3 regions of the Actinomadura sp. NPDC000929 genome follow, and region 1 is predicted to be linked to each of the others. Evidence: predicted binding sites of a transcription regulator. Region 1 holds the regulator's gene; each other region holds the start of a gene.

Region 1 (9,878 bases):
GCGGGTGACGCACCGGGACGCCGACCACGGGACGATCTCGTCGACGCCGACCTCGGTCATGGTCTCGACCGCGAGCTCGCCCCGGTCGCCCTTCGGGAGGGCCTGGACGACCACGAGGCGGGGCGCGGGCGGGGGCTCCCGGTGCCGGGCCAGCACGTCCAGCGTGAGGGACGCCCGGTCGGCCGCGGTGACGACGCATTCGGCCAGCAGGCCCTCGCCGTCGGTCAGGTCGACCCGCTCCCCCGGCCGCAGCCGCCGCACGGCCGCCGCGTGCCGGCCCTCGGGCCCGTCGAGCAGGACGCGGTCGCGTTCCAGCTCGGCGGTTCCGGCGAGAAAGACCGGCGGGCTCATCCGAGCCGTCCGGGAGAACCGGGGCTCCGGCGGGCGTCGCTCATCGCTGCCACCCTGCTCCTCAATCGCCGCGGCGGCCTTCCTCGTAGGCCGCCGCCACCGCGCTTCAGTGCTGGTTGAAGACGTCCTTGAGACGGGAGAACACGCCGCGCTGCCCGGGGGCGAACCTGCCGGGCGGGCGCTCCTCGCCGCGCAGCACCGCGAGCCGCCGCAGCAGCTCCTCCTGCTCCTCGTCGAGCCTGTTCGGCGTCTCCACGTTGACGTGGATCATCAGATCGCCGCGGCCGCTCTCGTTGAGGTGCCGGACGCCACGGTTGTAGAGCGTGATGACCTGGCCCGACTGCGTTCCGGGCTTGATGTCGACGCTCTCGGCGGCGTCCAGCGTCTCGATCGTGACGCTGGTCCCGAGCGCCGCCGCCGTCATCGGGATCTCGACCGTGCAGTGCAGGTCGTCGCCCTCCCGCTCGTAGATCGGGTGCGGCTTCTCCACGATCTCCAGGAACAGGTCGCCGGGCGGGCCGCCGCCCGGGCCGATCTCGCCCTCGCCGGCGAGCTGGATGTGGATGCCGTTCTCCACGCCGGCCGGGATCTTGACCTTGACGGTGCGCCGGGTGCGGACCCGGCCGTCGCCGGAGCACTCGGTGCACGGGTTGCGGATCACCGAGCCGAAGCCGCCGCACGCCGGGCACGGCCGGGCCGTCATGACCTGGCCGAGGAACGAGCGCTGGACCTGCTGCACCTCGCCGCGGCCGTGGCACGTCTCGCACGTCTCCGGGTGGGTGCCGGGCGCGCAGCCCGACCCCTCGCAGGTCGTGCAGGCGACCGCCGTGTCGATGGACAGCTCGCGGGTGGTGCCGAACGCGGTCTCGGCGAGGTCGAGCTCGACCCGCAGCGTCGCGTTGCGGCCGCGCCGCGCGCGCGACCGCGGGCCCCGCGAGGTCGCGGTGCCGAAGAAGGCGTCCATGATGTCGCTGAACGGGAACCCGGCGCCGCCGAACCCGCCGGCCCCGGCCCCGCCCGCGGACGCGAACGGGTCCGCGCCGAGGTCGTACATCTCGCGCTTCTTGGGGTCGGAGAGCACCTCGTAGGCCTGGGTGATCTCCTTGAACCGCTCCTGGGTCTCCGGATCCGGGTTGACGTCCGGGTGGAGTTCCCGCGCGAGCCGGCGGTAGGCCTTCTTGACCTCGTCGGCGCTGGCGTCCCGCCGGACGCCCAGGGTCGCGTAGTAGTCGTTCGCCACTTACGACCCCGCCAGGATCTGTCCCACGTAGCGTGCCACTGCCCGTACCGCTCCCATCGTGCTGGGGTAATCCATGCGTGTCGGCCCGAGCACTCCCAGCCGGGCCAGAGTGAGGTCGCCCACCCCGTAGTCGGCGGCGACGACCGAGGTCGACTTGAGCCCCAGGTCGGGGTTCTCGGTGCCGATCCGCACCGTAACTGTAGAGGAGTCGCCGGTCTCGCCGAGCAGCCGCATGAGGACCACCTGCTCCTCCAGCGCCACCAGCACCTCCCGCAGGCTCTGCGAGAAGTCCACGGCGGCGAGGTTGGCCGCCCCGGCGAAAACGATCTTCTCCTCGTGCTTCTCGACGAGCGTCTCCAGCAGGACCGACAGGACCGCCGCCGCCACCGGCCGCTCGTCCGGGCCCACCTTGTCGGGCAGGTCCGCCACGGCCGCCGGGACCTCGCCGAAACCGAGCCCGTCCAGGCACGTGTTGAGCAACGCCCGCAGGTGGCCGATCGATTCCTCGGAGATCTGCCCGGTCTCGATGACCCGCTGCTCGACCCGGCCGGTGTTGGTGATCAGGACGAGCAGCAGCCGCCCCTCCGCCACCGGGACCAGCTCCACGTGCCGGACCGCCGAGCGGGTCAGCGACGGGTACTGCACCACCGCGACCTGCCGGGTCAGCTGCGCGAGCAGCCGCACCGTCCGGCCGACGACGTCGTCGAGGTCGTAGGCCCCCGACAGGAACGTCTCGATCGCGCGGCGCTCGGCGACCGACAGCGGCTTGATCGTGGACAGCCGGTCGACGAACAGCCGGTAGCCCTTGTCGGTGGGGACGCGCCCGGCGCTGGTGTGGGGCTGGGCGATGTAGCCCTGCTCCTCCAGCACCGCCATGTCGTTGCGGATGGTCGCGGGCGACACCCCGAGGTTGTGCCGGTCGGCCAGCGCCTTGGATCCCACCGGCTCGTTGGTGGAGACGTAGTCCTCGACGATGGCGCGCAGGACCGCTAGTTTCCGGTCGTCCAGCACGATGTCACCTCCTTCGTCCGGCCGGTCCGTGCCACTGGCACTCCTTGCTTTCGAGTGCCAAGTCTACGGCCCGGACGGCTCGACTGGAGCGCCCCCGCACTCTCCGCATGGCTGCGTGATCCTATCCGGCCCGGAAACCGCCGCCACGCCGAAGAACGCGGGGCGGCGCCGCACGGGCGTCCCGCCCGGTTAATGTGCGGATCTGTGCGGAGTAAGAACTACGGAAACGACGTGCTGGGCGGCGACTGGCGGCGGCCCCGCAAAGGCCAGATCCCGGAGGTCCCCGCCGAGCCCGGCCTGGTCGCCGAGGATCCCGACAGCGGATTCTGCGGCGCCGTGGTCGGCTGCGACAAGTTCGGCGTCACCCTGGAGGACCGGTTCGGCAAGCGCCGGGTCTTCCCGCTGACCAGGTCCGGGTTCCTCATCGACGGGAAACCGGTCACCCTCGTCCGGCCCTCCGCCGCGCCCGCGGGCCCGGCGCGGTCGGCCTCCGGGTCGATCGCCGTCCAGGGCCTGCGGGCGCAGGTCGCCAAGGAGAGCCGCATCTACGTGGAGGGCCTCCACGACGCCGAGCTGGTCGAGAAGATCTGGGGCCACGACCTGCGCGTCGAGGGCGTCGTCGTCGAGTACCTCGAAGGCGTGGACGACCTGCCCGCCATCGTCGAGGAGTTCGCACCCGAGGAGGGACGGCGCCTCGGCGTCCTGGTCGACCACCTCGTGGACGGGTCCAAGGAGTCGCGGATCGCCGCCCGGGTCACCTCGCCGCACGTCCTCGTGACCGGCCACCCCTTCATCGACATCTGGGAGGCCGTCAAGCCCGCGTCCGTCGGCATCCGCGCCTGGCCCCGCATCCCCCGCGGCGTCCCCTGGAAGGAGGGCGTGATCGCCGAACTCGGCTGGGGCGACGACACGGGCGCCGCCTGGAAACGCATCCTCGGCTCCGTGAACGCCTACACCGACCTGGAGCCCGCCCTCCTCGGCCGCGTGGAGGAACTCATCGACTTCGTGACCGCCTAGCCCAGGGCCCCTGGAGGAGGTCAGGTGAGGGCCCGGACCACGGCGTCGGCCAGAAGGCGGCCCTTGAGGGTGAGGACGGCTCGGCCCTGCTCGTAGGGGGCGGGCTCGACCAGGCCGTCGGCTATCGCTCTGCGGGCGGCGCCGTCGTCCAGGAGGTGGGCGGGGCAGCCCTGGGCGAGGCGCAGTTCGAGCATGACGCGTTCGATGTGCCGGTCCTCGTCGGTGAGGATCTCCCTGGCGTGGGCGGGCGTGGTGCCCTCGGCGAGGCGGGCGGCGTAGGCGGCGGGGTGCTTGACGTTCCACCAGCGGGTGCCGCCGACGTGGCTGTGGGCGCCCGGGCCGACGCCCCACCAGTCGGCGCCCGTCCAGTAGAGCATGTTGTGCCGGCATGCGGCGCGCGGGTCGGCGGCCCAGTTGGAGATCTCGTACCAGTGCAGGCCGTTGCCGCTGAGCAGCTCGTCGGCGATCAGGTAGCGGTCGGCCATGGCGTCGTCGTCGGGGGCGGTCAGTTCGCCGCGCCGCACCTGCGCCGCCAGGCGGGTGCCCTCCTCGACGATGAGCGCGTAGGCGGACACGTGGTCGGGCTCCGCCGCCAGGGCCGCCTCCAGGGAGCCCCTCCAGTCGTCGTCGGTCTCCCCTGGCGTCCCGTAGATGAGGTCGAGGTTGATGTGCTCGAAACCCGCCTTGCGCGTCCACTCGACGACCTGCGGGACGCGTCCGGGCGTGTGCGCGCGTTCCAGGACGGCCAGGACGTGCTCGCGCGCGCTCTGCATGCCGTAGGAGACGCGCGTGAAGCCGGCTTCGCGGAGTCCGGCGACGTACGCCTCGTCCACCGACTCCGGATTGGCCTCGGTGGTGACCTCCGCGCCCGGGGCGAGCCCGAACTCGGCGTCGATGGCGGAAAGGACGCGGCCCAGGTCGTCCGGCGGGAGAAGGGTCGGCGTGCCGCCGCCCACGAAGACGGTCTCCACGGGAAGGTCCACGTCGCCGAGCACTCGCCGGGCCATGCGGACCTCGCGGATCGCGGTGTCGGCGTAGGAGTCGCGGCTCGCCCCTGGGCCGAGCTCCGTCGCCGTGTAGGTGTTGAAGTCGCAGTACCCGCACCGGGTCACGCAGAAGGGCACGTGCACGTAGAAGGCGAACGGGCGCTTTCCGAGGCCGTCCAGGGCAGCGCCGGGCAGCGCACCGTCGGCCGGCACGGGATCTCCGTCAGGGAGCGTCGAGGGCACCTGTCCAGTCTGCCCCGCTCCGCCGCCTGCTTCGACCGGGCGGTCAGGCGTCCCCGAGCTTGTCGCGGAGCCAGTCGGGGACGTGCTCGGCCGCGCGGGGGAAGCGGTCGAGGTCCTGGACGTACGCGGACGGGGCCAGCGGCGGGGTGAAGTCGGGCTCGCCGTCGTAGTCGAACTCGGCGCTGAAGTGGCCGGAGCGCTCGACCTGGAGGCGCGCGGTGAACCAGGCGCCCTTGTCGGCCCGGTACATGACGCGGCGCAGCTCGTCCATCTTCCCGACGGCCTGGCCCGGGGGCAGGGCCGTGCGGCGCCCGCCGCCCGGGCCCTCGACCTCGAAGGAGGCGCTGTCGATGCCGACCGTCGCGCGGAACTCGAAGTCGAGCCGCTGCCAGCCCGCGGGGGCGGCCGAACGCAGCGCGCGCACGGCGCCGTTCACCGTCTCCCGCTCCTTCTCGGAACGCAGAACCTGGTCGGGGTGGGTCACGCTGCCTCCGCGAGGTCGGCCGGGTTCGGTTGATCAAGGCGCCGTACCCGTCCGACCGTACCGCCATCGGCGCCCATGCCAAGCAGCCGCCGCCGTGTCGCGGCCGACCGGCGCGACTTGCGTCGCCGACCGCCTGAGGAGCCGCAACGAATACGGATAAGGTCGTCGGGATGCGAAATGAGGGTGCGACCGGCCGGGGACGCGTTCCCGCCCGGGTGCTGCTGCGCGGCGAGCCGGACGGCTGGCACTGGGTGCTGGTGGACGACGCGGGCGCCGAGCGGCGCTCGGACTTCGCCGGCGCGGGGACGCGCTGGTCCCCGCGCGGCCGCTCCGACCCGGAACCGGCGTGGTGGCGCCGCCGGCTCGCCGAGACGGCCGACGGCCTGCGGGAGGCGGTCGCCGAGCGGCTGACCGACGCGACGTTCCGCGAGTTCGGCGCCGAGGCCGCGGTGACCTGGTTCGCGGTGGCCGAGCCCGTCGAGTGGGAGGGCATCGTCACCCTCCGGGAGGCCGATCCGGCGCGGTTCCCCGGCCGCGTGCCGCCGTTCGTGGTCACGCTGGAGCCGGGGCGCGGGGCGCTGCTGCCGGACGCGAGCCTGCTGTTCTCCACCCGCGCCGCGGACGCCTGGACGACCCTCGCCGCGATCGCCGAGCGGTGCGGCACCCTCCCGCCGAAGTCGTCGTTCTTGTGCGGGTGGGCCGGGCACCGCAGCGTCCGGGTGGGGCGCGGGACGCTGGCGCTGTCCACCGGGCGGGGCGACGACGGCGTCGAGCGGCTCGCGCAGATCTGCGGGACGCGGACGTCCGGCTGGAGCGGCAACCCCGAGATGCGGTTCCGGCTCGACGGCGTCGACCTGCTCGACGAGCCCGCCGGCGACGTCGTCGCGCTGCTGCGGGAGCTCGGCCACGAGATCGCCCGGCGCGGCCGCTCGGTCCACCTGGCGGCCTGCGGGCTCACCCTCCACGCGCCCGACGGGGCGGACGAGGCGGAGCGGTTCACCGGCGTGTCCCTGGGGGTGCCCGCGGGGCTGTCGCCGCTGTGGGCCGGTTCCTGACCCGCGCGACTCGCCGGCGCACACGGAGCCGTCACCCACGGGGGACCTCGCCGTCACCCGAACGCAACCGCGGCCGCCTAGGTTCCCCGATCATGAGAAGCCGCGCGCGCCATGCAGTGCTCGCCGTGACCGGCGCAGCCCTCGCCGGCGCTCCCCTCGCCCTCACCGCCCCCGCCCACGCCGCCGGACCGCCCGGCACGATCAACGTCCACCGCGGCGGCCCCGCCCGGTCGCTGCCGTTCACCGCCCGCCGGGACGGGGAGGCGGTGATCTCCTTCACCGCGTCCGCCCCCGGCGTCTCCTGGGCTCACCGGGGCGCCGAGTCGGCCGTCGTGTCGATCGCCGTCGACGGGCGCCATGTGACCGACCTCGTCGTCCCCTCGTCCGACCCGGTCCCCCGCAGCCTCGGGCTCGGGCACGTCGGGAAGGGGCGCCACAAGGTGACACTGCGGTTCGCCAAGGGCAGCGCGCCCGCCGCACGGCGCGTCACCCTCCGGCGGCCCGCGGTCGGCATGCCGGAGGCGGAGGCGCTCGCCCTGCGCCACGCGCCCGTCGTCGTCGGGCGGACCGGCTGGCCGTTCGGCGACCCCTACCAGAACGCGACCACCGACACCCCCCTTCTCGCGTGGCACGAGACCCGTCCCGCCGCCGTCCCCGGCCACAAGATCATCGAGTACTCGGTGGTGTGGAGCAACGAGGACGGCGGCACCGACACGCCCGCGCTGATGGCCCGCTGGGGCCGGACGACCGACATCGAGTGGATCTACCGGGTCGAGGTCGACGCGTCCGGCCGGCGCGTGGACGGCACCGCCGTCTACCAGGCGCCGATGCACCTGACCCTGAAGTTCACGGGCCGCTACGAAGGCGACCATCCCGTCCTGCAGACCTGCACCCAGAACAACAACATGTGCGACGTGATCTCGCCGGACCCGCCGCTGCGCTTCCTGCTCGACGCCGGCGGCACGCGCCCGGACGGCCGGGCCCGCGAGGCCGTCATGGACCGCGAGCCGTGGACCTACCGGATCGCCGCGCAGGAGATGGTCCGCGAAAAGAAGATCGAGAACCCGTCCGATCCGGCGACGCGCGAGGTCGGCGACCAGCGGACGTACCTGTTCGTGGAGTTCGCCAAGACGACGGGCGCCGCGACCGGGCCGGGGGCGGTCCCGGGCGTCGCGCTCGGGGTGCGCCTGAAGGCCGACCCGTCCCGGCTCTACCGCTCCGACCACGACGAGCCGACCTGGTCGATCGACCGTGACGGCGCCGTCGCCACCACCGTCGAGCTGCCGGAGGGGACCGCGGTCTCCGACCTCGCGAGCATCGAGGCCCTCCGCCGTCCCACCGGAACCGGGGACAACGGCGCGCCGGCCACCGTGACGTCCATCAACCGCGGGTTCTTCCTGGACGGCTCGTTCCTGCCGCAGCCCTCGTCGGTCGCGTGGAAGGGCTCGGTCACGCTCACGCAGGCGGCCCCGTCCGCCGTCCTCTGGCGTCCCTGACACCGCACCGGGCGTCCCCGGACGTCCCCCGGGCGGGCCCGTGGCACGAATCGGCCACGGCCCGCCCGTTCGCGGGAACCTGGGCGAACTTCACGCACGTCCAAGGAGTCATACACTTCGCCAATAGCTCTCATAGCGAACCGGAGAGGACGTCCGCCATGGCCTACGGGCACCCCCCGTCGCCCGGCCAGGGACAGCAGCCCCAGTGGCAGCAGCAGCAGGCCCCCTGGCAGCAGCCCGGAAACGCCTGGCAGCAGCCGCAGCAACCCCAGGGCGGCATGGGCTGGCAGCAGCAGCCGCCTCAGGGCGGGAACGATTTCCAGGGCGGGAGCAACACCGCCCAGATGCCCGGCGACTTCGGACCCGTCACCGACGACGAGAGGACGTGGTCGCTGATGGCGTACGTGGGCCAGTTCCTCGTCGGCGTGATCGCCCCGGCCGTCGTCTACCTCGGCAAGGCCCGCTCGCCGTTCGTGCGCAGGCACGCCGCGCAGGGCCTCAACATGGGCATCGCGGCCATCGCCGTGTGGTTCGTCTTCGGCCTGCTGTCGCTGGTCGCCGACTTCCTCATCTGGGTGCCGCTGCTCTTCACGGCCGTGGAGATGGTCTTCCTGGTGTACGCGGGCAGGGCCGCCAACCGCGGCGAGTTCCGGCGCGTCCCGGCCCCGGTGGCCTGGCCCCTGCTGAAGTAGCGGCTACTTCTTGCCCTTGTCGGCGTCGCCGCCCCCGGTCGAGAGGGCGGCGACGAAGGCCTCCTGCGGGACGTCCACCCGCCCGATGGTCTTCATCCGCTTCTTGCCCTCCTTCTGCTTCTCCAGCAGCTTGCGCTTGCGGGAGATGTCGCCGCCGTAGCACTTGGCGAGGACGTCCTTGCGGATGGCGCGGATGTTCTCGCGGGCGATGATACGTGCCCCGACCGCGGCCTGGATCGGCACCTCGTACTGCTGCCGCGGGATCAGCTCCTTGAGCTTGGCCGTCATCATCAGGCCGTACTCGCGGGACTTGTCCTTGTGCACGATCTGGCTGAAGGCGTCCACCGACTCGCCCTGCAGCAGGATGTCGACCTTCACCAGGTCGGACTCCTGCTCGCCGCTGGGCTCGTAGTCGAGCGAGGCGTACCCGCGCGTCTTCGACTTCAGCTGGTCGAAGAAGTCGAAGATGATCTCGGCGAGCGGGAGCGTGTAGCGGATCTCGACGCGGTCCTCCGACAGGTAGTCCATGCCGAGCAGCACGCCGCGGCGTCCCTGGCACAGCTCCATGATCGCGCCGATGTGGTCGGACGGGGACAGCACCGTCGCCTTCACCACCGGCTCGTACACCGTGCCGATCTTGCCCTCGGGGAACTCGCTGGGGTTGGTGACGACGTGCTCCGTCCCGTCCTCCATCACGACCCGGTACACCACGTTCGGCGCGGTCGAGATCAGCGACAGGTCGAACTCGCGCTCCAGCCGCTCCCGGACGATCTCCATGTGCAGCAGCCCGAGGAAGCCGCAGCGGAACCCGAACCCGAGCGCCGCGGACGTCTCGGGCTCGTAGACCAGCGCGGCGTCGTTCAGCCGCAGCTTGTCGAGCGCGTCGCGCAGCTCGGGGTACTGGTCGCCGTCCACCGGGTACAGGCCGGAGAACACCATCGGCTTCGGGTCGCGGTAGCCGCCGAGCGCCTGGGCGGCCTGCCGGGACGCGCCGGTCACGGTGTCGCCGACGCGCGCCTGCCGGACGTCCTTCACCCCGGTGATCAGGTAGCCGACCTCGCCGACGCCGAGGCCCTGCACGGGCTTGGGCTCCGGGGAGATCACGCCGACCTCCAGGGTCTCGTGCGCGGCCCCGGTCGACATCATCAGGCTCTTCTCGCGCCGCGACAGGTGCCCGTCCATGATCCGGACATAGGTGACGACGCCCCGGTAGGTGTCGTAGACCGAGTCGAAGATCAGCGCCCGGGCGGGGCCGTCGGAGTCCCCGACGGGCGCCGGCACCTCCTCGACGATCTTGTCGAGC
Region 2 (9,878 bases), on a different contig from region 1:
GTGTACTCCCGGTACTCGGGCAGGTCGTAGCGGGACGGGTAGGCGAACGCGAGGTGCACGACGCGTCCGCGCCACTCGGGATGGTTGACGAGCATCTCCCGGTACGCGGCGAGCCCGCGCACGATGTTCTTGGACAGCTCCGTCCGGTCGATCCGCACGATGAGCCGGCGGTCGCCCACCTGCTCGCGCAGCGCGCGGGCCCTCTCGACGACGTCCGGTTCGGCGGCGCGCCTGCGCAGCGCCGCCCCGTCCACGCCGAGACCGTGCACACCCACGCGCGTGGTGTGGCCCGAGCAGGAGACGGTGCGGGCCACGCGGTCGACGCGCGCGCCCGGCAGCAGCTCGCAGCAGTCGAGGAAGGCCGACGCCCACCGCTCCGTGAGGAAGCCGGCGTGGTCGGCGCCCAGGATGCCGAGAAGGACCTGCGCGCCGATGTCGTCCGGGAGCAGCCGGAAGTACTCCGGCGGCGCCCAGGGCGTGTGGGAGAAGTGCACGATCTTCAGGTCGGGGCGCCGGTCGCGCAGCATCCGCGGAGCCAGCGACAGGTGGTAGTCCTGGATCGCCGCCTTCGCGCCCTGGGCGGCGTCGCGTGCGAGGGCGTCCGCGAAGGCCGCGTTGTACGCCTCGTAGGACTGCCAGTCCCGCCGGGCGCGGGCGTCGAAGTGCGGGCTGCGCGGCGTGTCGTACAACAGGTGGTGGACGAACCACAGCGTCGAGTTGGCGACGCCGTTGTAGGCGCGGTCGAACGTGGCCGCCGGGATGTCGAGCATGCGCACCGCCGCCCCGCCGGTCTCGTACCCGGCGAGGTCGAGGCGGCCGTCCGGGGAACGGCGCGACGCCGTGCGGTCGGCCTCGCCGAGGCTCGCGCACACCCAGAGCACGTCCGCTCCCGTCGAGGACGGCTCCCGCGCCGTCTCGGCCGGACGCGGCGGGCCGGGGTCGCGCGGGGCGCCCGTCACGGCGGCGAGGCCCGACACGAGACCGCCGCCCCCGCGCCGCATGGTGAGCCCGCCGTCGTCCGACAGCGAGAACGACACCGGACCCCGGTTCGAGGCCACCAGCACTTGGCTCATACGGGAAGGGTCTCAGTTGCGGCCGAGGCGCATCAAAGTGACCCGCGAGGTGGCCGGCATCGCCCGCCCTTGTGTCCGTTCCGCCCGATTAGTCATCCGCCCAGGGGGTATCCGGCGGCAATGAGCAAGTCCGAGACGACGAAAACCGTGCTCGTCGCCGGTGCCGCGAACCTCATCCTCGCGATCACGAAGCTGTTCGCCGGCCTGCTGGCCGGGTCCAGCGCCATGCTCGCGGAGAGCGCGCACTCGGTGGCGGACACCCTCAATCAGGGCTTCCTCTACACCTCGCTCCGGCGCAGCGAGCGGCCCCCCGACCGGCGCCACCCCTTCGGATACGGCAACGAGCGGTACGTGTGGTCGCTGCTCGCCGCGTTCGGCATCTTCGTGGCCGGCGCCGGATTCTCGATCTTCGAGGGCATCCTGACCATGACCGGTCACGGCGGCGGCGGGACGACGGTGTGGCTCGCCTACGCCGTCCTCGGCCTCGGCGCGGTGCTGGAGGGGACGTCCTGGATCCGCGCCTTCTACCAGGCCAAGAAGGAGACGCGCGACAGCGACCGCGACCTGGTCGAGCATGTCCGCAAGTCGCCCGACGTGACGTTCAAGACCGCGCTGTTCGAGGACACCGCGGCGATGATCGGCCTCGCGCTCGCCGCCGGCGGCCTCGCGATGCGCCAGATCACCGGGTCGGAGTTCTGGGACGGGCTCGCGTCCGTCCTCATCGGGATCCTCCTGGTCGTCCTCGCCTTCTCGATCGGCAGGGAGAGCATGGGCCTGCTCATCGGCCAGGCGGCCGACCCCGCCGAGCAGCGCGAGATCCGCGCCGAGATCTGCGGCGCGCCCGGCGTGACCGGCGTGGACGAACTGCTCACCATGCACTTCGGCCCCGAGCAGATCCTCGTCGCCGCGAAGGTGCACTTCTCCGACGACATCAGCGCCGACGAGGCCGAGGACGTCGCCGGCGAGATCGACCGGCGGCTCCGCGAGCGCGTCCCGACCGTCCGGCACGTGTTCCTCGACCCGACCCAACGGGTGATCAAGACACCCGCCGGGTAACGTCTCAATCGCTGGACCCGCCTGTCTGGCATCCGGTCAGTTCATGTAAAGTCACGCATACGAGTTCAAAGCTCGTAGATCGACAACTTCATAACGCTCATCCAGAGGGGTGGAGGGACCGGCCCTGCGAAGCCCCGGCAACCACCTGGCTGCGGCGCGTCGCGATCCTGCGAGGCCGGCCGGGAGATGGTGCCAACTCCGGCCTGCGACCAAGGTGGCGCAGGGAAGATGGGGAGAAAGGCCTCGCCCTCATGGCACTCACGCCTGCCACAGACCTCGGACCGGCTACCGCTCTCGTCTGCCGCGAATGCGGCTCGTCCCGCGACCTCGGGCCCTACTACGCCTGTGAAGAGTGTTTCGGCCCCCTGGAGATCGCCTACGACTTCGACGGCGTCACCCGGGAGTCCATCGAGTCCGGACCGCGCAACATCTGGCGCTACCGCGGGCTGCTGCCCGTCCCGTCCAACGTCGCCGACACCCCGAACACCGAGCCGGGCCTGACCCGCCTCGTCCGCGCCGACAACCTCGCGGAGAGCCTCGGCCTGCAGAGCCTGTGGGTGAAGGACGACAGCGGCAACCCGACCCACTCGTTCAAGGACCGCGTCGTGGCCGTGGCGCTCGCCGCCGCCCGCGAGCTGGGGTTCAAGGTGCTGGCCTGCCCGTCCACCGGGAACCTCGCCAACGCCGTCGCCGCCGCGGCGGCCCGCGCCGGGATCCGCAGCGCGGTGTTCGTCCCGTCGAACCTGGAGTCCCAGAAGATCATCACGACGGCCGTGTACGGCGGGACGTTCGTGACGGTCGACGGCAACTACGACGACGTCAACCGGCTCGCGTCCGAGATCGCGGGCGAGCAGGACGACTGGGCGTTCGTCAACGTCAACGTCCGCCCCTACTACGCCGAGGGCTCCAAGACGCTCGGCTACGAGATCGCCGAGCAGCTCGGCTGGCGGCTGCCCGACCAGGTCGTCGTGCCGGTCGCGTCCGGCTCCCAGCTGACCAAGATCGACAAGGCGTTCCAGGAGCTCATCAAGCTGGGCCTGGTGGAGGAGAAGCCGTACCGCGTCTTCGGCGCCCAGGCCTCCGGGTGCGACCCGGTCGCCGCCGCGTTCAAGGCGGGCCACGACGTCGTCCGCCCGGTGAAGCCCGACACGATCGCCAAGTCCCTCGCCATCGGCAACCCGGCCGACGGCCCCTACGTCCTGGACGTGGCCCGCCGCACCGGCGGCGCCGTCGAGGACGTCACCGACGAGCAGGTCGTCGAGGGGATCCGGCTCCTGGCCCGCACCGAGGGGATCTTCGGTGAGACGGCCGGCGGCGTCACCGTCGCGACCCTGCGCAAGCTCATCGAGGCCGGTGCCCTCGACCCGGGCGCCGAGACCGTGATCATCAACTCCGGGGACGGCCTGAAGACCCTGGACGCCGTCGCCCCGGTCGTCGCGCCGTCGGCGAACATCGCCCCGTCCCTGGAGGCGTTCCGCGCCGCGGGCCTCGCCTGAGAACGAAGGAGCAGCATGAGCAGCGTGTCCGTCCGTATCCCGACGATCCTGCGGACCTACACCGGTGGCGAGTCCGAGGTGAAGGCCGAGGGCGCGACCCTGCGCGCGGTCGTCGCCGACCTCGAGGCCAGCTACTCCGGCATCTCCGCCCGCATCCTGGACGACGCGGGCAAGATCCGCCGTTTCGTGAACGTCTACGTCGGGGACGAGGACGTCCGTTTCGCCGAGGGACTCGACACCCCGACGCCCGAGGGCGCCCAGATCTCCATCATCCCCGCGGTGGCGGGCGGCTGACGTCCGTCTCGTCCGCGAGGCCCCGGCACGTCCACCGTGCCGGGGCTTTTCCTTTCACATCTGGCCGATTCCCCCTTCTCCGGAACGCGATTGCCCGGTGGATGCTGGATTGGGCAACTGTTCCTCCCGTCCGGCCAAACGCGCATGGAACAAGTTTTAGCGAGCGCCAGTTTCACGGCTTTGATCTTGATCACCGCCTCTCCGTCACTTGGGTTTCTCGCTGGCCGCGTCCTGGAAGATTGAACCCGGAGTGGCGCTCCCTGGGGCGCCGAACGGCATACGAGAGTGAGGAAAGGCATGAAGCGCATTTTGCGCACGATGGCCGTGACCGGCATAACGATGGGAGCGGCCGTCCTCGCGGCTCCCTCGGCCATGGCCGACATCAACTTCTACGCGGTGGAGAAGGCGTACGTGGGGCACAACGGCCCCACGTACATCAGTGAGAAGGGTCCGGGCGACCTGATCTACACCGACATCACCAAGTCGCCCAAGGCCGCGCCGGTGATCGGGAACAAGCCGGTGAAGACCGGTGACATCACCACGAAGCTCCACGGCGGGAAGCACAACACGGCCGTCACCGGCGTCGAGGGCTCCGAGCAGGAGGCCACCAAGGTCGCGCTCGCCAAGGCGGCCGAGCACCAGGCCGCCGAGCAGCAGGCGGCTCCTCAGCAGGCCGCCCCGCAGCAGGAGTCGCTGCAGGCCGCGCCGGAGCAGGGCGCCGAGCAGGCCGCTCCGCAGCAGAACGCCGAGCAGGCCGCTCCGCAGCAGGAGGCGCAGCAGGCGGCTCCGCAGCAGGGCGAGCAGCAGGCCGCCCCGCAGCAGAACGCCGAGCAGGCCGCTCCGCAGCAGGACGCGCAGCAGGCCGCTCAGCAGCAGGGCGAGCAGCAGGCGGCTCCGCAGCAGGAGGCGGAGCAGGCGGCTCCGCAGCAGGACGCGCAGCAGGCCGCGCCGGAGCAGGGCGAGCAGCAGGCGGCTCCGCAGCAGGAGGCCCAGCAGGCCGCGCCGGAGCAGCAGGCCGACGCCAACGCTCCGCAGGCCGGACAGCGGCTGGCCACCACGGGGGGCCGCCCCGGGCCGGTGCACGTCCACGCGGCCGAGAAGGCGATCGTCGGCCAGAACGGCGACGTCGCCAACATCGAGAACGGCTCGGGCGACGCGATCTTCACGAACCTCAGCGGATCGCCCCGCTCGAACGTCTACGCCGGCAACAGCGCGACGATGACCGGGCCCATCACCAGCCACATCCACGGCGGGAAGCACAACACCGTGATCAACGCGGTCGAGGGCCCCGAGCAGGAGTCCACCAAGCGGTGAACCGCGGTTCCTAGCAGGACACCGAAGCACCACGGCCGCTCCGGCCCGGTCACCATCGACGCCGGAGCGGCCGCCCAATGTCCGGACCCGTTTGCGGCGGCCCTTTGCCCGGGACTGAAAGAACATCCTCACCATTCGCCATACTCCATGAAAGCGGCCCTAACGGGCCGTGGTGATTCCCGGTGCACCGGGCCGCCGCAAACGTCGTCGCACCGACAGAACCGGCACCAACGGTCCGTGACGAAAAAATCCGCGGAAAAACAGCGGCACAGGCCGCCGCCGGTGCAATGGCACGCGGAACGGGTGGCCGCGACGGCACCCCCTCTCAGGCGAGGTGCCGGTCCGCGCGGCGCGCTGCGGTCGCCGGGTCGAGCAGCCGCAGGGTCAGCCCGGGGAAGCCCGGTAGGGGACTCGATCTCGTCGAAGCCGGCGGCGCCGTCGGAGTGGCGGATGGCGCGACCGAGGGTGATCTCGCCCGTGCGCGCAGCCGGACGGCCGGCGTCTGAACGACCGGCGCTCCCCGCGCTCGGGCGGCACCTGCTCAAGGCAGAACGAAAGCGTTACGGGGAGGTGAGCCGCGCATGGCGAGGCGATGGTTCGGCTGCTCTTCGGACGGACGCCTCCTGCCGGTCGGCAGCGCTGACGTGACCCTCCGGCGCAGGTCAGAGCGCTTCCGAGCGGGTCGGCGCGACGCGTGCGGCGGTGATGTGTGGCGCTTGCACTCGACAGGGTAGAGTGCTAAACAAGCATTGGCACTCTGATGTGGAGAGTGACAACTTCACACAGTCATGGGTCGGGGCGATGAGGCCTCAGGCCGGCGGCGGAATGGAAGTCGTCGGCGGGGCCGTCCGTCGCGGGCGTCGGCTCGATCCGTCTAAGCCACCTTGTTCCGGGAGGACTGGAGCCTATGGCTGCAAAGATGATCGCGTTCGACGAGGAGGCCCGCCGCGGTCTCGAGCGCGGCATGAACCAGCTCGCCGACGCCGTGAAGGTGACCCTTGGTCCCAAGGGCCGCAACGTCGTGCTGGAGAAGAAGTGGGGCGCTCCCACGATCACCAACGACGGTGTGTCGATCGCCAAGGAGATCGAGCTCGAGGACCCGTGGGAGAAGATCGGCGCGGAGCTCGTCAAGGAAGTAGCGAAGAAGACCGACGACGTCGCGGGTGACGGCACCACCACCGCCACCGTGCTGGCCCAGGCGCTGGTGCGCGAGGGTCTGCGCAACGTGGCCGCCGGCGCGAACCCGATGTCGCTCAAGCGCGGCATCGAGGCCGCCGTCGAGCGGGTGAGCGAGGAGCTGTCCAAGCTCGCCAAGGACGTGGAGACCAAGGAGCAGATCGCCTCCACGGCGTCCATCTCCGCGGGCGACCCGCAGATCGGCGAGATGATCGCCGAGGCGATGGACAAGGTCGGCAAGGAAGGCGTCATCACGGTCGAGGAGAGCCAGACCTTCGGTCTGGAGCTCGAGCTGACCGAGGGGATGCGCTTCGACAAGGGCTACATCTCGCACTACTTCGTGACCGACCCCGAGCGGATGGAGGCGGTCCTCGAGGACCCGTACATCCTGATCGTTCAGGGCAAGGCGTCGGCCAACAAGGACCTGCTGCCCGTCCTCGAGGGCGTCATGCAGTCCGGCAAGCCGCTGCTGATCATCGCGGAGGACGTCGAGGGCGAGGCCCTGGCCACCCTGGTCGTCAACAAGATCCGCGGCATCTTCAAGTCCGTGGCCGTGAAGGCGCCGGGCTTCGGCGACCGCCGCAAGGCCATGCTGGGCGACATCGCCACGCTGACCGGCGGCCAGGTCATCAGCGAGGACGTGGGTCTCAAGCTGGAGAACACCACGACCGAGATGCTGGGCCGCGCCCGCAAGGTCGTCATCACCAAGGACGAGACCACCATCGTGGACGGCGCCGGTGACGCCAACGAGATCGCGGGCCGGGTCAACCAGATCCGCACCGAGATCGACAACACCGACTCCGACTACGACCGCGAGAAGCTCCAGGAGCGCCTGGCCAAGCTCGCGGGCGGTGTCGCGGTCATCAAGGCCGGCGCCGCGACGGAGGTCGAGCTCAAGGAGCGCAAGCACCGCATCGAGGACGCCGTCCGCAACGCGAAGGCCGCGGTCGAGGAGGGCATCGTCCCCGGTGGCGGCGTGGCGCTGCTGCAGGCCGGCACCAAGGCGTTCGACAAGCTGGAGCTGGCGGGCGACGAGGCCACCGGTGCGAACATCGTCAAGCGCGCTCTCGAGGAGCCGCTGAAGCAGATCGCCGTCAACGCCGGCCTCGAGGGCGGCGTCGTGGTGGAGCGGGTCCGCAACCTGACCCCGGGCGAGGGCCTGAACGCCGCCACCGGCGAGTACGTCAACATGTTCGAGTCGGGGATCCTCGACCCGGCCAAGGTGACCCGGTCCGCGCTGCAGAACGCCTCGTCGATCGCCGCGCTGTTCCTCACCACCGAGGCCGTCATCGCCGAGAAGCCCGAGAAGAACCCGGCCCCGGCGGGCGGCATGCCCGACGCCGGCGGCATGGACTTCTGAGCGAGTCCGCGGTTCGCACTTCCGAGTGCATGTGAAAGGGGCGGTTCCTTCGGGAACCGCCCCTTTCCGCGTCCGCGAGGGCCGGTGCGGGTCGAAGCCCTGGTTCGGGCAGGACGACGCTCTGTGGAAGCTCGTAGGGCGCCGGAGATGTCCGTGGGGATGCTCAGGGGACGCCGGGCCGAAAGAAGAATGTTTCTCGGACGGGCACCCCGGGCCACGGCGGTGCAGGTCAGTGAGCCGGGCGCGGGCGCGGCGATTCCGCCGTGCGGAGACGGGCGCGCAAAGTGCTTCCCCTGCGGGCCCGGCGCTTGGCAGGATCGCCGGTTGGAGGGCGTGCCGCCGAGGACGCGGGCGCAGGCGAAGTGAACAGTGAGGCGGTCGCCGATGCGGCCGACGAGGCAGGAGAACACGTGAGCGAAGTGTTCAGCTCCCCGGTGCTCAGGGTCGAACAGCCTCGCAGGGGACCGTTGGCCAAGTCGCGGTACAAGGTGCTGGACGAAGGCGGGACCGTCCTCGCCATCGCGGCGCCGACCGACGACAAGGGCAACGCCGCGGTCATGCGCGGCCTGTTCCCCGGCAAGTCGAACCTCGACGCCCGAGCCGTCCTGCTGACGACGCCCGACGGCGACCCCCTGTACGTCGTGGACAAGCAGAGCGGCCGGGAGTACACCGAGATCCTCCGGCCGGACGGAGAGCGCGTCGGCTCCTTCGTCACCGAGAGGGTCGGCCGCCGCTACGTCGTCTACGACGACGACGGGACGCTCATCGGCACGGTCGAGGTCGACGTGCCGCGCAACAACTTCGAGGTGAAGGACGCCGACGGCGGCAAGGTGGCGCACGTCCGCAAGAAGTGGGCGGGCCTCGCCACCCACCTGCTCACGACCGCCGACAAGTACGCGGTGGAGATCGCCGACCCCGTCCGGGAACCGCTGCGGACGATGGCGGTCATGACGGCCATCGTCATGGACATGAACCTGCACGAGGCCAAAGAGATCACCTGACGGACCGGAGGCCGCGCCCACGGAGGGGTTCCCGGCTCCCGCCAGGCGAGGTACGTTCCGGTCGTGCAGGCCATGTCCGGGCGCCCGAACGGCTGGCGGATCTCGCCGGCGATTCCGACGATCGCGAACTGCGCGCTGGCCGTCCTCTGGCTCTTCTCGGCCCTCGGCGGCTGGGGCGACGCCGCCTTCTGCGGTGAGGACGAGGGCCGCGACCTGGAATGCGCGGCCGGATTCGAGGACGCCGTGCGGATCTCGGCGCCCGTGGCGGTCGCCGCCGCGGCCGTCGCCGTCACGGCGTGGTCGATGCCGGCCGTCCGGCGCAGGCCCTGGCGGCTGGACGTGACCCTCACCGTCACGGCCTTCGCCTGGGTGATCGCCGAAGGTGTGCTGTTCGTCGGCGGATACCTGGCCAAGCCCTGAGGCGCGCCGAACGGTCGGCGTTGCCGAAATGAAACCTCGCCCGCGTGAATGGGATGTTCGAGCGGTTCAAACAGGGTGGATCCGGACGAAACCCGAGGTAGGTCGCGTGCTGGAGCGGCTCAGAGCGCGCCGCGCGCGCGAGTCCGCGCCATTGGGGCGTGCGAGCTGGTTTGACGTCCCCTCCGCTTGGGCATACTGTTCACTTCGCCCCACGGGAGTGCGGGACGCCTGACGGCGGCCGGCCCGGGGGAACCATCCTCGATCAGCTGACGCGACTTCGTCGCGCCCGCATCGTCGGGATGGGTCGGAAAAGGATCGATTTGACAATCGGGCCGGATCTGATGAAATAGCAACACCGCCGGGAAGGAACCGCGCAAGCGGATTCGGAATGGCGTATCGGAAAAGCCCGGAATTGACAGTCCGAGCGGATCTGATAAAGTAAGAACAAGTCGCCCCGGGGCGGGAAACGCGAAAGCGGGTCCGGTACGGTGGGTGTCCGTTTCTTGAGAACTCAACAGCGTGTTAAAAGCCAGTGCCTTTATCGGCCCGGTCTGTTTCGGCCGGGTCGCCCCGTGCCATCTCTTCGGGGATGGTGGGGATTTCTTTGAGGCAATGCCATCCCGTTGGGGATGGTGATGCCGGGATTGTTTCCTGAGGTTTGGCTGGTCGGGGTTCGCCCCCTGGCTGG
Region 3 (9,878 bases), on a different contig from region 1:
GTCGCCGAGATGGCGTCCTCCAGGCGGTGCTTCTTCTCCTTCAGCTCCACCTCGGTGGCGGCGCCGACGCGCAGCACGCAGACGCCGCCGGCCAGCTTGGCCAGGCGCTCCTGCAGCTTCTCGCGGTCCCAGTCGGAGTCGCTGTTCTCGATCTCCACCTTGATCTGGTTGATCCGGGCGGTGACCTCGTCCGCCGAGCCCTCGCCGTCGACGATGGTGGTGGCGTCCTTGGTGACGGTGATCCGGCGGGCGCGGCCGAGGTCCTCCAGCCCGATCGAGTCGAGCTTGAGGCCGATCGCCTCGCTGACGACCTGGCCGCCGGTCAGGGTGGCCATGTCGCCGAGCATCGCCTTGCGGCGGTCGCCGAAGCCGGGCGCCTTGACCGCGACGGACAGGAAGGTGCCGCGGATCTTGTTGGCGACGAGCAGCGCCAGCGCCTCGCCCTCGACGTCCTCGGCCACCACGAGCAGCGGCTTCTTGGTCTGGGCGACCTTCTCGGCCAGCGGCAGGAACTCCTGCACGTTGGAGATCTTGCCGTCCACGATCAGCACGTAGGCGTCCTCCAGGACGGCCTCCATGCGCTCGTGGTCGGTGACCATGTGCGGCGACAGGTAGCCCTTGTCGAACTGGAGGCCCTCGGTGAACTCCAGTTCGAGGCCCATCGTGTGGGCCTCCTCGACGGTGATGACGCCGTCCTTGCCGACCTTCTCGAACGCCTCGGCGATCAGCTCGCCGATCTGCGGGTCCTGCGCGGAGATGGTCGCGACGTGCGCGATCTCGCCCTTCTCCTCGACCTCGCGGGCCGACTTCAGCAGCTGGTCGGAGACGTACTGGGCGGCCGCGTCGATGCCCCGCTTGAGGGCGAGCGGCGAGGCGCCGGCCGCCACGTTGCGGGTCCCCTCGCGGACCAGCGCCTGCGCGAGGACGGTCGCCGTGGTGGTGCCGTCGCCCGCGATGTCGTTGGTCTTGGTCGCCACTTCCTTGGCGAGCTGGGCCCCGAGGTTCTCGTAGGGGTCCTCCAGCTCCACCTCGCGGGCGATGGTGACGCCGTCGTTGGTGATCGTCGGCGCGCCGAACTTCTTGTCGATGACGACGTTGCGGCCGCGCGGGCCGATCGTCACCTTGACGGCGTCCGCGAGAGCGTTGACGCCGCGCTCAAGAGCCCGGCGAGCGTCCTCCTCGAACTCCAGGATCTTCGCCATGCGGATACTCCTCTTTCACGCGATCCGCCCCGGCGGGCGCCCGAAGGCGGCGCCGACCGGGGCGGGTGCATCACGTCTCGGTGATTACTTCTCGATGACCGCGAGCACGTCGCGGGCCGAGAGGACGAGGTATTCCTCGCCGTTGTACTTGACCTCGGTGCCGCCGTACTTGCTGTAGAGCACGACCTCGCCGACCTTGACGTCGACGGGGACGCGCTCGCCCTTGTCGTCGACGCGACCCGGGCCAACGGCAAGGACGGTGCCCTCCTGGGGCTTCTCCTTGGCGGTGTCCGGAATCACCAGGCCCGACGCGGTGGTGGTCTCGGCCTCAAGCGGCTGGACGACGATGCGGTCCTCAAGCGGCTTGAGAACAACCTTGGTGGCGGTCGTCACGATCTGACCTCCCCTTCGATTGGTCCTCGGCCGGCCACGGATGACCGACCAGCACATGTGACAGAAGAGGCGACCCTGGACCGGCCTGCCGTCGCGGGTGCCAGACCGACCTTCGTCGCTGTATTTGGCACTCTACCCTTGAGAGTGCCAGTCGTGAGACTATTCCGTGCCCGGTACCCCGTCAACACGGACACGGGCCCGCCCGGCGACCGTCTCCAGAGGTTCACCCGCGGCCGCCGTCCGGTCTCCGCCGTCCGGCTCGGCCGCTAACTTCCACCCTATGGACATCGCGTCGTTCCGGGCCCTGAGCACCCCCTCCGGCCAGGCGCTCCTGAGGGAGACGGCCGAGGCGGACGTGAGCGAGGACGGCCTGCTCGCCACGGCGTCCCGCCTGCGGGAGCGGCACGATCCCGCGCTCGTGGCCGCCGCGCTGACGCAGGTCCGGTTGCGCAAAAGGGCACGGGCCAAGTTCGGGGCGGACGCCGACCGCATGTACTTCACGCAGGCGGGGCTTGAGCAGTCGACGCGCGCGAGCGTGGCGGCCTACCGTGCCGGAAGGTTCGCGGACCGGCCGCCCGGCGCGCGCGTGCTGGAGCTCGGATGCGGGATAGGCGCCGACCTCATCGCCCGAGCGCGCGCGGGCCTGGCCGGGGACGGCGTGGAACTGGACCCGCTGACCGCCGAGGTGGCCCGCGCCAACCTGGCCGTCTTCGGGCTGGACGGTCTCGCCTCCGTCCGGGTCGGGGACGCCACCGAGGAGGATCCGTCCGGGTTCGACGCGGTCTTCGCCGATCCTGGGCGGCGCACGGCGCGGGGCCGTGTCTTCGATCCCCGTTCGTATGAGCCGCCGCTCGACGTCGTCCTGGCCATGGCCGGCCAGGTGCCCGCGGCCTGCGTGAAGGTCGCGCCCGGCATCCCGCATGAGGCCGTACCGGACGACGCAGAGGCCGAGTGGATCTCGGTAGGAGGCGAGGTCAAGGAAGCAGCCCTCTGGCTGGGCGGGCTGGCCGGGCCGGTGGGTCGGCGGGCCACTCTCCTCGCGTCCGACACCCATCTCTCGGGAACAGAGCCCCAGGTGTGGACCCTGACTCCCCAAGGTCTGGACGACCCGGACGTACGCGCGTGGGGCCGTTACCTGTACGAGCCTGATGGCGCCGTGATCCGGGCCCACTTGGTCGGCGAAGTCGCGGAACTGGTCGGGGGCGGCTTGGCGGACCCGCACATCGCGTACGTCACCTCCGACGAGCTGCGCCCGACGCCCTTCGCCTCCGCCTACGAGGTGGAGGACGTGATGGCGTTCTCCGTGAAGCGGCTGCGCGCCGAGCTGCGCCGCCGCGAGATCGGCGTGCTGACCGTCAAGAAGCGCGGTTCCGCCGTCGACGTCGACCGGCTCCGCCGCGACCTCGGCTTCGGCGGGCGCCGCGCGGGCCGCGGCGCCAAGGGGCTGACCCTCGTGGTGACGCGCGTGGGGCACGATCCCGTCGCCCTGCTGACGCACCCCGTCGCGGGGGCCTGACCGGCCGGTCGCCGGGGGCTGACCCGCCCGGGGCGGGCTCCGCCCGGCAACCCTGCCCAAAGATCTCCCACTGGGCGGCGCAGCACCAAGGGGGACCAGGCGACGCGCCATGGCGGTGCAAATCATCGATGCTTTCCGGCATTGCGCGCACCAGGGATTGCGGCCACCTGGCAAGGGCACGGCGCGGCGCGGGAATCGGCGCGCCGAGATCAACCGGCGCGAAAAACACCAAGGCAGGTTCACCGGCCGGGACGCCCGTCCCCCTAAAGCCCTCCCGAAAAGGCCCGGAACCCGCCCCTCGGCATCACTCCCGACGCCTGCGCGTCGGGCGGGCGTGGCCGTCCCCGGGGTTCGGGAACTGCCGATGTTGGACGAGATGTACGGACAGAACGGCACCCGGAACGCCGGACCCGTCCCGCGCCGCCCGCCACCGCCCACCCCACCTATCCCCCCAACACGGGCAATATGCCTGAAGCGGGAAAGTAACCATGCATTCGGCTATATCTCGCTATCCCGTCTAGTCGGATAACAGGCGCATTCCGCAGAACTCGCAATCTTCTCTGCTACCCGTTTTGGCCGCGCTCTACACGCACTACAGTGGCCACTCCAGAGATTCATTTGCCGTGCGTCATTTCGTCGCGCCGGCACACGAAGGAGCATCGGGTGGAAACGAATCACAACTTCCTGCAGACGGGGGGTCAACCGGTCTCGGATCGGATGCGGGAGTTGCTCGCCCGTGCGGCGCAGGACCACGTCTACGAACAGCGTTCACAGGGTCAGGTCCTCGACGAGATCCGCCAGCGCCTGGAAGGCATGGAGTGGCTTCTCCGCGAGGTCCGGGAGCGCGAGCTCAGCGGGCTGACCGGACAGATCGAGAGCGTCCGCGGGCAGGTCGACGACCTGTCCGGCAAGCCCCCTGAATGGGCCGAGGGCCTGGCCGAGCACATCGAGGCGTTCGGCGAGCGGGTCAAGCCCGTCGCCGAGCTGCCCGCGCTGTGGGCCGACGTCGGCGTGGTGGCCGAGAACGTCGACGAGGGCCTGACCCGCATCCAGGCCGTCCTCGACTCCGCGCAGCAGATCACCGACGCCACGCAGCAGGCGTCGCAGCGCATGGACGAGATGACCAAGCGGCTGGACAAGCTCCAGGGCAGCATGGAGGCCGCGTCCGTCCGCTTCAACCGGCTCGACAAGTCGCTCGCGGAGCTCGGCCACCGGTCCGAGCGGCTCGAACACTCCGTCAACGGGGTCACCTCACGGGTCGACCAGGCGCTCGGCGAGATGGCCGAGCGCATGGAGCAGGGTCTTGAAGCGGTCAACGGCCGGGTCGAGGGCGTCGGCGGCCGCCTCGACGGGCTCGACGGGCGGCTGGACGGCGTCGACGGGCGCCTCGAAGGGGTCTCGGGCAAGCTGGGCGGGCTGGACGGCCGGTTCGAGAGCGTCGACGGGCGGCTCGACGGGCTCGGCGAGCGGATCAACCGGCTGCCCGCCACGCTGGAGATCGCCGAGGTGCACCGGCTGCTGGCCGAGATCGCGCGGCGCCCGGCGGCCGAGTACGGCGACCGGTTCGACGCGCTGGAGAAGCACCTCGCCGAGGCCGTCGACCCGCTGATCGAGGAGCTGCGCGCCCGGCCCGACCGCGACGAGGTCAAGGCCACCATGTCGCAGATCGCCGAGACCGCCTACAGCGACGTCGCCAAGCGCATGGACGAGTTCTCCCGCAGGTTCGAGGACGTGCACGACGACGTCCGCAAGCGCATCGAGAACATCCACGAGGAGGTCGCCAAGCGGGTCGACAGCGCGCTGGAGGAGTTCACCACCCAGGTCGACATCGTCTCCCGCCGCGTCGAGTCCGTGCACGCCGACGTCGCCAAGCAGGTCGGGACCATGCAGGAGGACGTCGCGCGGCAGGTCAGCGGCGTCCACCACGACTTCGGCAAGCGGATCGGCGACATCCACCAGGACGTCACGCGCCAGGTCGGCAGCATCCACGACGACGTCGCCAAGCAGGTCGGGACCATGCAGGAGGACGTCGCGCGGCAGGTCGGCGGCGTCCAGGCCGAATTCGCGAGGCGGGTGGAGAGCATGCAGGACGAGGCCGCGCGGCGCGCCGACGCGGCGCAGGCGGATTTCGCCAAGCGCTTCTCCCATGTCGAGGACGAGGTCGGCCGGAAGGTGGACGGCGTCCACGACGATGTGTCCAAGCAGGTCAACGCGGTGCACGAGGACGTGCTGAAGCGGCTGTCCACCCTGGAGGAGACCATGCTCGCGCTCGCCGAGGCGCTGCTGCGTCCCCGCCGCGAGACCAAGGACTGACAAGCGTCCGGGTGGGGCCGGCGCGGGCCCCACCCGGCATCCTGATACCTCCCGGTATTCGCGGCATTCGTCCCGCGAACCGCCGGGACGACCGAAGATGCTTCGTTCATGTCACCCCGATGACGTGCGTTTTGTTACTTTCCGTCTTCGCAAAATCACTCCCAATACCCTTCGGAATCCGTTTTCATGGATCAGGTGACCCACCTACCGGCTCCCTGCCTGCCGACCGGCGTCCCGCCCGGGCACACCACCCTGCGATGGGTGGAGGAGTGCCTCGGCAAGGGCGCCGAGGTCCGCATGGTGCGGCCCCTCGCCGGCGGCTCCGCCCACGCCAACCACGCCCTCCTCGTCGAGAGCCGCTCCGGCGAGGCGCACCACCTCGTCCTGCGCCGCTGGACCTCCCGCGAGACGGCTCCCCGCCACTGCTACGGCGACGCCGAGTTCTCCCCCGAGCGCGAGATCGCGGCGCTCGCGCTGCTCGCCAGCGGGAAGATCGCCGCACCGTCCCTCGTGGCCGCCGACCCGTCGGGCGCCTACTGCGACGTCCCGGCCCTGCTCCTCACCCGGCTCCGGGGCCATCCGCCGCGCCCGTCCCACGACGACCTTCCCGAGTACCTGATCCAGCTCGCCGCCGCGCTGCTGTCGGTGCACGAGCTGAACGGCGCGTCCACGATGCCGCCCTACGTCCCGCACAACCGCCTCGACGTGCGGCTCCCGCCCAAGCACGCGCTCCGCCCCGACCTGTGGGAGCGCGCCTTCGAGGTCGCCGCCCGGCCCGCCCCGGAGGCGCCCGACCGGTTCATCCACCGCGACTACCACGCCGACAACACCCTGTGGTCGTACGGCAGGCTCACCGGCATCGTCGACTGGTCGGACGCCTCGTCCGGCCCCGTCTCGGTCGACCTCGCCTGCATGCGCCGCGGCCTGGCCCTGCGTTACGGCGCGTCCGTCGCCGACCGCTTCCTGTGCTCCTTCGACCAGGTCTCCGGCGGCCACGCGCACGACCCCTACTGGGACGTCCGCGGCCTCCTCGACCTGCTCCCCGAGGACGGCGTCCGCATGATCGACGAGCCGCAGGTCCCCCTCTACGAGGACTACCTCGACCGGCTCCTCGCCCAGTGCTGAGAGCTGTGCTGAGAAAGTCGTCCTGAGGCGCCGCCTCGCGGGGGCGGCGCCGCGGGCGTTCAGAGCAGGGTGACGGCCTCGATCGGGAGGCTGGAGTCGGCGGGCAGTTCCAGCTGCGACGGGCCGACGCCGGAGGCGACCAGCTCCGACCCCAGGGCGGCGACCATGGCGCCGTTGTCGGTGCACAGCTTCGGGCGCGGGACCCGCAGGTGCACCCCGGCGGCCGCGCAGCGCTCCGCGGCGAGGGCGCGCAGCCGCGAGTTGGCCGCGACGCCGCCGCCGATCAGCAGGTGGTCGACGCCGTTGTCCTTGCAGACCTTCAGCGCCTTCTGCGTCAGGACGTCGACGACGGCCTCCTGGAAGGACGCCGCGACGTCGGCGACCGGCACGGGCTCGCCCGCCCGCTCCTTCGCCTCGACCCAGCGCGCCACGGCCGTCTTCAGGCCGGAGAACGAGAAGTCGTAGGTGCCGTCGTTGTACTTGCCGCGCGGGAACGCGATCGCGGCCGGGTCGCCCTCGCGGGCCATGCGGTCGATGACGGGCCCGCCGGGGAACCCGAGGTCGAGGACCCGGGCGACCTTGTCGAACGCCTCGCCCGCCGCGTCGTCCACGGTGCTGCCGAGGGGCCGGACGTCGCTCGCCACGTCCGGGACCAGCAGCAGGGAGGAGTGGCCGCCCGAGACCAGCATCGCCACGCACGGCTTCGGCAGCGGGCCGTGTTCGAGCTGGTCGACGCACACGTGCGCGGCCAGGTGGTTGACGCCGTAGAGCGGCTTGCCGAGCGACAGCGCGTACGCCTTGGCGGCGGCGACGCCGACCATCAGCGCGCCCGGCAGCCCCGGGCCCGCGGTGACCGCGAACGCGTCCACGTCGGCGAACGCCACCCCGGCGTCCGCGAGGGCGCGCTCGACGGTCGGCCCCATCGCCTCCAGGTGCGCCCGCGACGCGACCTCCGGCACGACGCCGCCGAACCGGGCGTGCTGGTCCACGCTGGAGGCGATCGCGTCCGCCAGCAGCGTGTGCCCGCGCACGATCCCGACCCCGGTCTCGTCGCAGGAGGTCTCGATGCCGAGCACCAGTGGCTCGTCCCGAATCACGTGAGTCTCCCTGTCTCGCCGTTCGCCCTGTCTTCCCGCCCGCTTCCCGGGCGCCTTCCGCCGCCGCGGTTCATTCGGCCCTGGTGAAGCCCATGGGCGGCCGGTCGCGGAGCTTGCGGCACATGACGATCGCGTCCACGTCCGAGGGCTGGTAGTAGCGCTTGCGGATGCCGACCCGCTCGAAGCCGAACCGCTCGTACAGGCGGTGGGCGGCGTCGTTGTCGGCCCGGACCTCCAGGAACACCGACTCGCTGCCGCGCCGGACGGCCTCCTCCAGCAGGGCGGTGAGCAGCACCGCGCCGATGCCGCCCTTGCGGCGGTCCGCGCGGACCCCGATGGTCTGCACGTCGGCCTGCCCGCCCGCCGCGGCGAGGCCCGCATAGCCGACGATCTCGCCGTCGGGCGTCTCCGCGACGACGTAGTGCCGGGTACGGGGCTGGTCGGCGAGCTCGCCGGCGAGCATCTCCTCGCTCCAGGTGTCCTCCGGGAACAGCACGCGGTCCAGCCGGTGGACGGCCGGAAGGTCCGCCTCGGTCATGGTCCGCAGGACGACGTCGCTCACGCCGGCGTCACCTTCTTGCGGGGGCCCGGCTCCTTCGCGTCCGGCCGGCGCAGGTAGAGGGGCTCCGGCGGCAGCAGCTCGGGGCCCTTCAGGCCCGACAGCCGCGCGACGACGAGCTCGGCGAGGGCGCTCGCGGTGGGCAGCAGCGGCTCGTGCCCGGAGTCGCCGAGGACCTCCGGGTACAGCGCCGCGCCCTCGCCCACGACGGGCAGCCCCTCGGGCGCGCCCTCCAGGACGTCCGCCGCCGGGCCCACGGCGGGCTCGGTGGCACGGAACCGCGCCGACTCGTACCGCGCCCAGTAGACCTCCTTGCGGCGGGCGTCGGTCGCCACGGCGAACGGCCCGTCCCGCTTGGTGGCCCAGGCCATGATGTCGAGCGTGCAGACGCCGTGCACGGGGACGCTGAGCGCCTCGCCCATCGCGCGGGCGGTGACCAGCCCGACCCGCAGGCCCGTGTAGGGCCCCGGCCCGACGCCGACGGCGATCGCGCTGAGGTCGCCCGGCGCCGCGCCCGCCTCCGCCATCACCTCCGCGATGGACGGGGTGAGCAGCTCGGTGTGGCGCCGCCGGTCGACGGCCTCCGCGAGACCGCGCGGCACCGCGCCCTCGCCCGGGGTCCACTCGTACAGCGCCACGGTGATCGCGGCGGTCGCGGTATCGAAAGCCAAGACCAGCACGGGTTGTAAGCCTACCGGCCGCCGGCACGGGGTCGTCCGGCTCTTTCGCAGCCGGGTTCGGACGGATCGGCGCGGGTTCGAGCGGATCGCCCGCCGGCTCAGGCCCGGCTCAGCGCGGTGACGACGGCCTTGGTGACGTCGGTGGCGCCGCCGGTGGCGGCGTCCGACGACAGGGGGTCTCCCTTGTCCGAGCCCGAGTAGTGGACGGTGACCAGGACGTTGGCGACCCGGACGTTGCCGACGGCCTCGCCGGAGCCCTGGTTGTCGTCCACGCTGTAGACGATGTAGCCCTCGTCGCCGACGCCGGTGAGCCGGATCTTGTCGGTGAGCTTCTGCCCGGCCAGCAGCGCCTTGCCGGACTCGTCGGCGGTCCGCTCGGCCGCGAACGTCCTGCGGGCGGACTCCGTGGGCGACGCCGCGCCCCCCGCCGCGATCGCGCGCAGCTCGATGGTGAGCTGCCGCCTCCGCTCGCCCGCGTAGGCGCCCCAGACGCACTGGTTCTGCTGGTCGCCGCCCTGGTAGTTGTCGGCCTCGGTGCGCTCGGACTCGGGCGCCAGCCGCTTGATCAGGTCGTCGCCGACGATCGTGCAGGAGTCGGGGACGGCGGTGCGCTCGCCCTTGGCCGTCGGGGAGTTGTCGGTGGCGCCGCTGCCGACGACCTGGCCGGCGCTCTTGTCGCCGCTCGCGCCGACGCCCGCCAGGACGGCGAACGCCGCGAACCCGCACACGGCGACACCGGCGACGACGCCGCCGAGGACGACGGCCCAGCGCCGCCCGTTCCGGCGCTCGCGCGCCCGGTGGCTGCCGGTGCGGTATCCGCCGCTCCCGCCGCGACGGGTCCCGCCGCCCGCCCGGTATCCGCCGCTTTCGGTGCGGTATCCGCCGCTTTCGTTGCGGTATCCGCCGCCGTCCGTGCGGTAGCCGCCGCTACCCGTCTCGTACGGGCCGGTCTCCCGCTGGTACGGGCCGCTGCCCGGCCGTCCGGAGGAGTAC

The links. The regulator HrcA, encoded in region 1, represses chaperone genes, less so after heat shock. The targets are predictions, from matches to a motif close to TTGGCACTCTCNNNNNGAGAGTGCCAA.
Region 2: the regulator HrcA is predicted to act here: its motif matches at 5,983-6,009, upstream of groL (chaperonin GroEL).
Region 3: the regulator HrcA is predicted to act here: its motif matches at 1,720-1,746, upstream of groES (co-chaperone GroES).

Annotation. Positions count from the first base shown of each region.
Region 1 is NZ_JBEUPA010000028.1:33,537-43,414, reverse strand. It holds gene ABWI04_RS13450 (16S rRNA (uracil(1498)-N(3))-methyltransferase) at 1-351, opposite strand, end outside; gene dnaJ (molecular chaperone DnaJ) at 458-1,591, opposite strand; gene hrcA (heat-inducible transcriptional repressor HrcA) at 1,592-2,602, opposite strand; gene ABWI04_RS13435 (DUF3097 domain-containing protein) at 2,807-3,619, shown strand; gene hemW (radical SAM family heme chaperone HemW) at 3,640-4,848, opposite strand; gene ABWI04_RS13425 (antitoxin YezG family protein) at 4,892-5,332, opposite strand; gene ABWI04_RS13420 (hypothetical protein) at 5,503-6,387, shown strand; gene ABWI04_RS13415 (hypothetical protein) at 6,513-7,883, shown strand; gene ABWI04_RS13410 (DUF4870 domain-containing protein) at 8,042-8,575, shown strand; gene lepA (translation elongation factor 4) at 8,579-9,878, opposite strand, start outside.
Region 2 is NZ_JBEUPA010000005.1:48-9,925, reverse strand. It holds gene ABWI04_RS03010 (alpha,alpha-trehalose-phosphate synthase (UDP-forming)) at 1-1,073, opposite strand, end outside; gene ABWI04_RS03005 (cation diffusion facilitator family transporter) at 1,194-2,129, shown strand; SAM riboswitch class I at 2,224-2,364, shown strand; gene thrC (threonine synthase) at 2,381-3,625, shown strand; gene ABWI04_RS02995 (MoaD/ThiS family protein) at 3,641-3,919, shown strand; gene ABWI04_RS02990 (hypothetical protein) at 4,217-5,233, shown strand; gene groL (chaperonin GroEL) at 6,141-7,769, shown strand; gene ABWI04_RS02980 (phospholipid scramblase-related protein) at 8,180-8,770, shown strand; gene ABWI04_RS02975 (hypothetical protein) at 8,834-9,190, shown strand.
Region 3 is NZ_JBEUPA010000037.1:1,371-11,248, forward strand. It holds gene groL (chaperonin GroEL) at 1-1,202, opposite strand, end outside; gene groES (co-chaperone GroES) at 1,287-1,595, opposite strand; gene ABWI04_RS16075 (DUF8688 domain-containing protein) at 1,876-3,111, shown strand; gene ABWI04_RS16080 (coiled-coil domain-containing protein) at 3,775-5,424, shown strand; gene ABWI04_RS16085 (aminoglycoside phosphotransferase family protein) at 5,611-6,549, shown strand; gene tsaD (tRNA (adenosine(37)-N6)-threonylcarbamoyltransferase complex transferase subunit TsaD) at 6,609-7,646, opposite strand; gene rimI (ribosomal protein S18-alanine N-acetyltransferase) at 7,717-8,208, opposite strand; gene tsaB (tRNA (adenosine(37)-N6)-threonylcarbamoyltransferase complex dimerization subunit type 1 TsaB) at 8,205-8,885, opposite strand; gene ABWI04_RS16105 (hypothetical protein) at 8,984-9,878, opposite strand, start outside.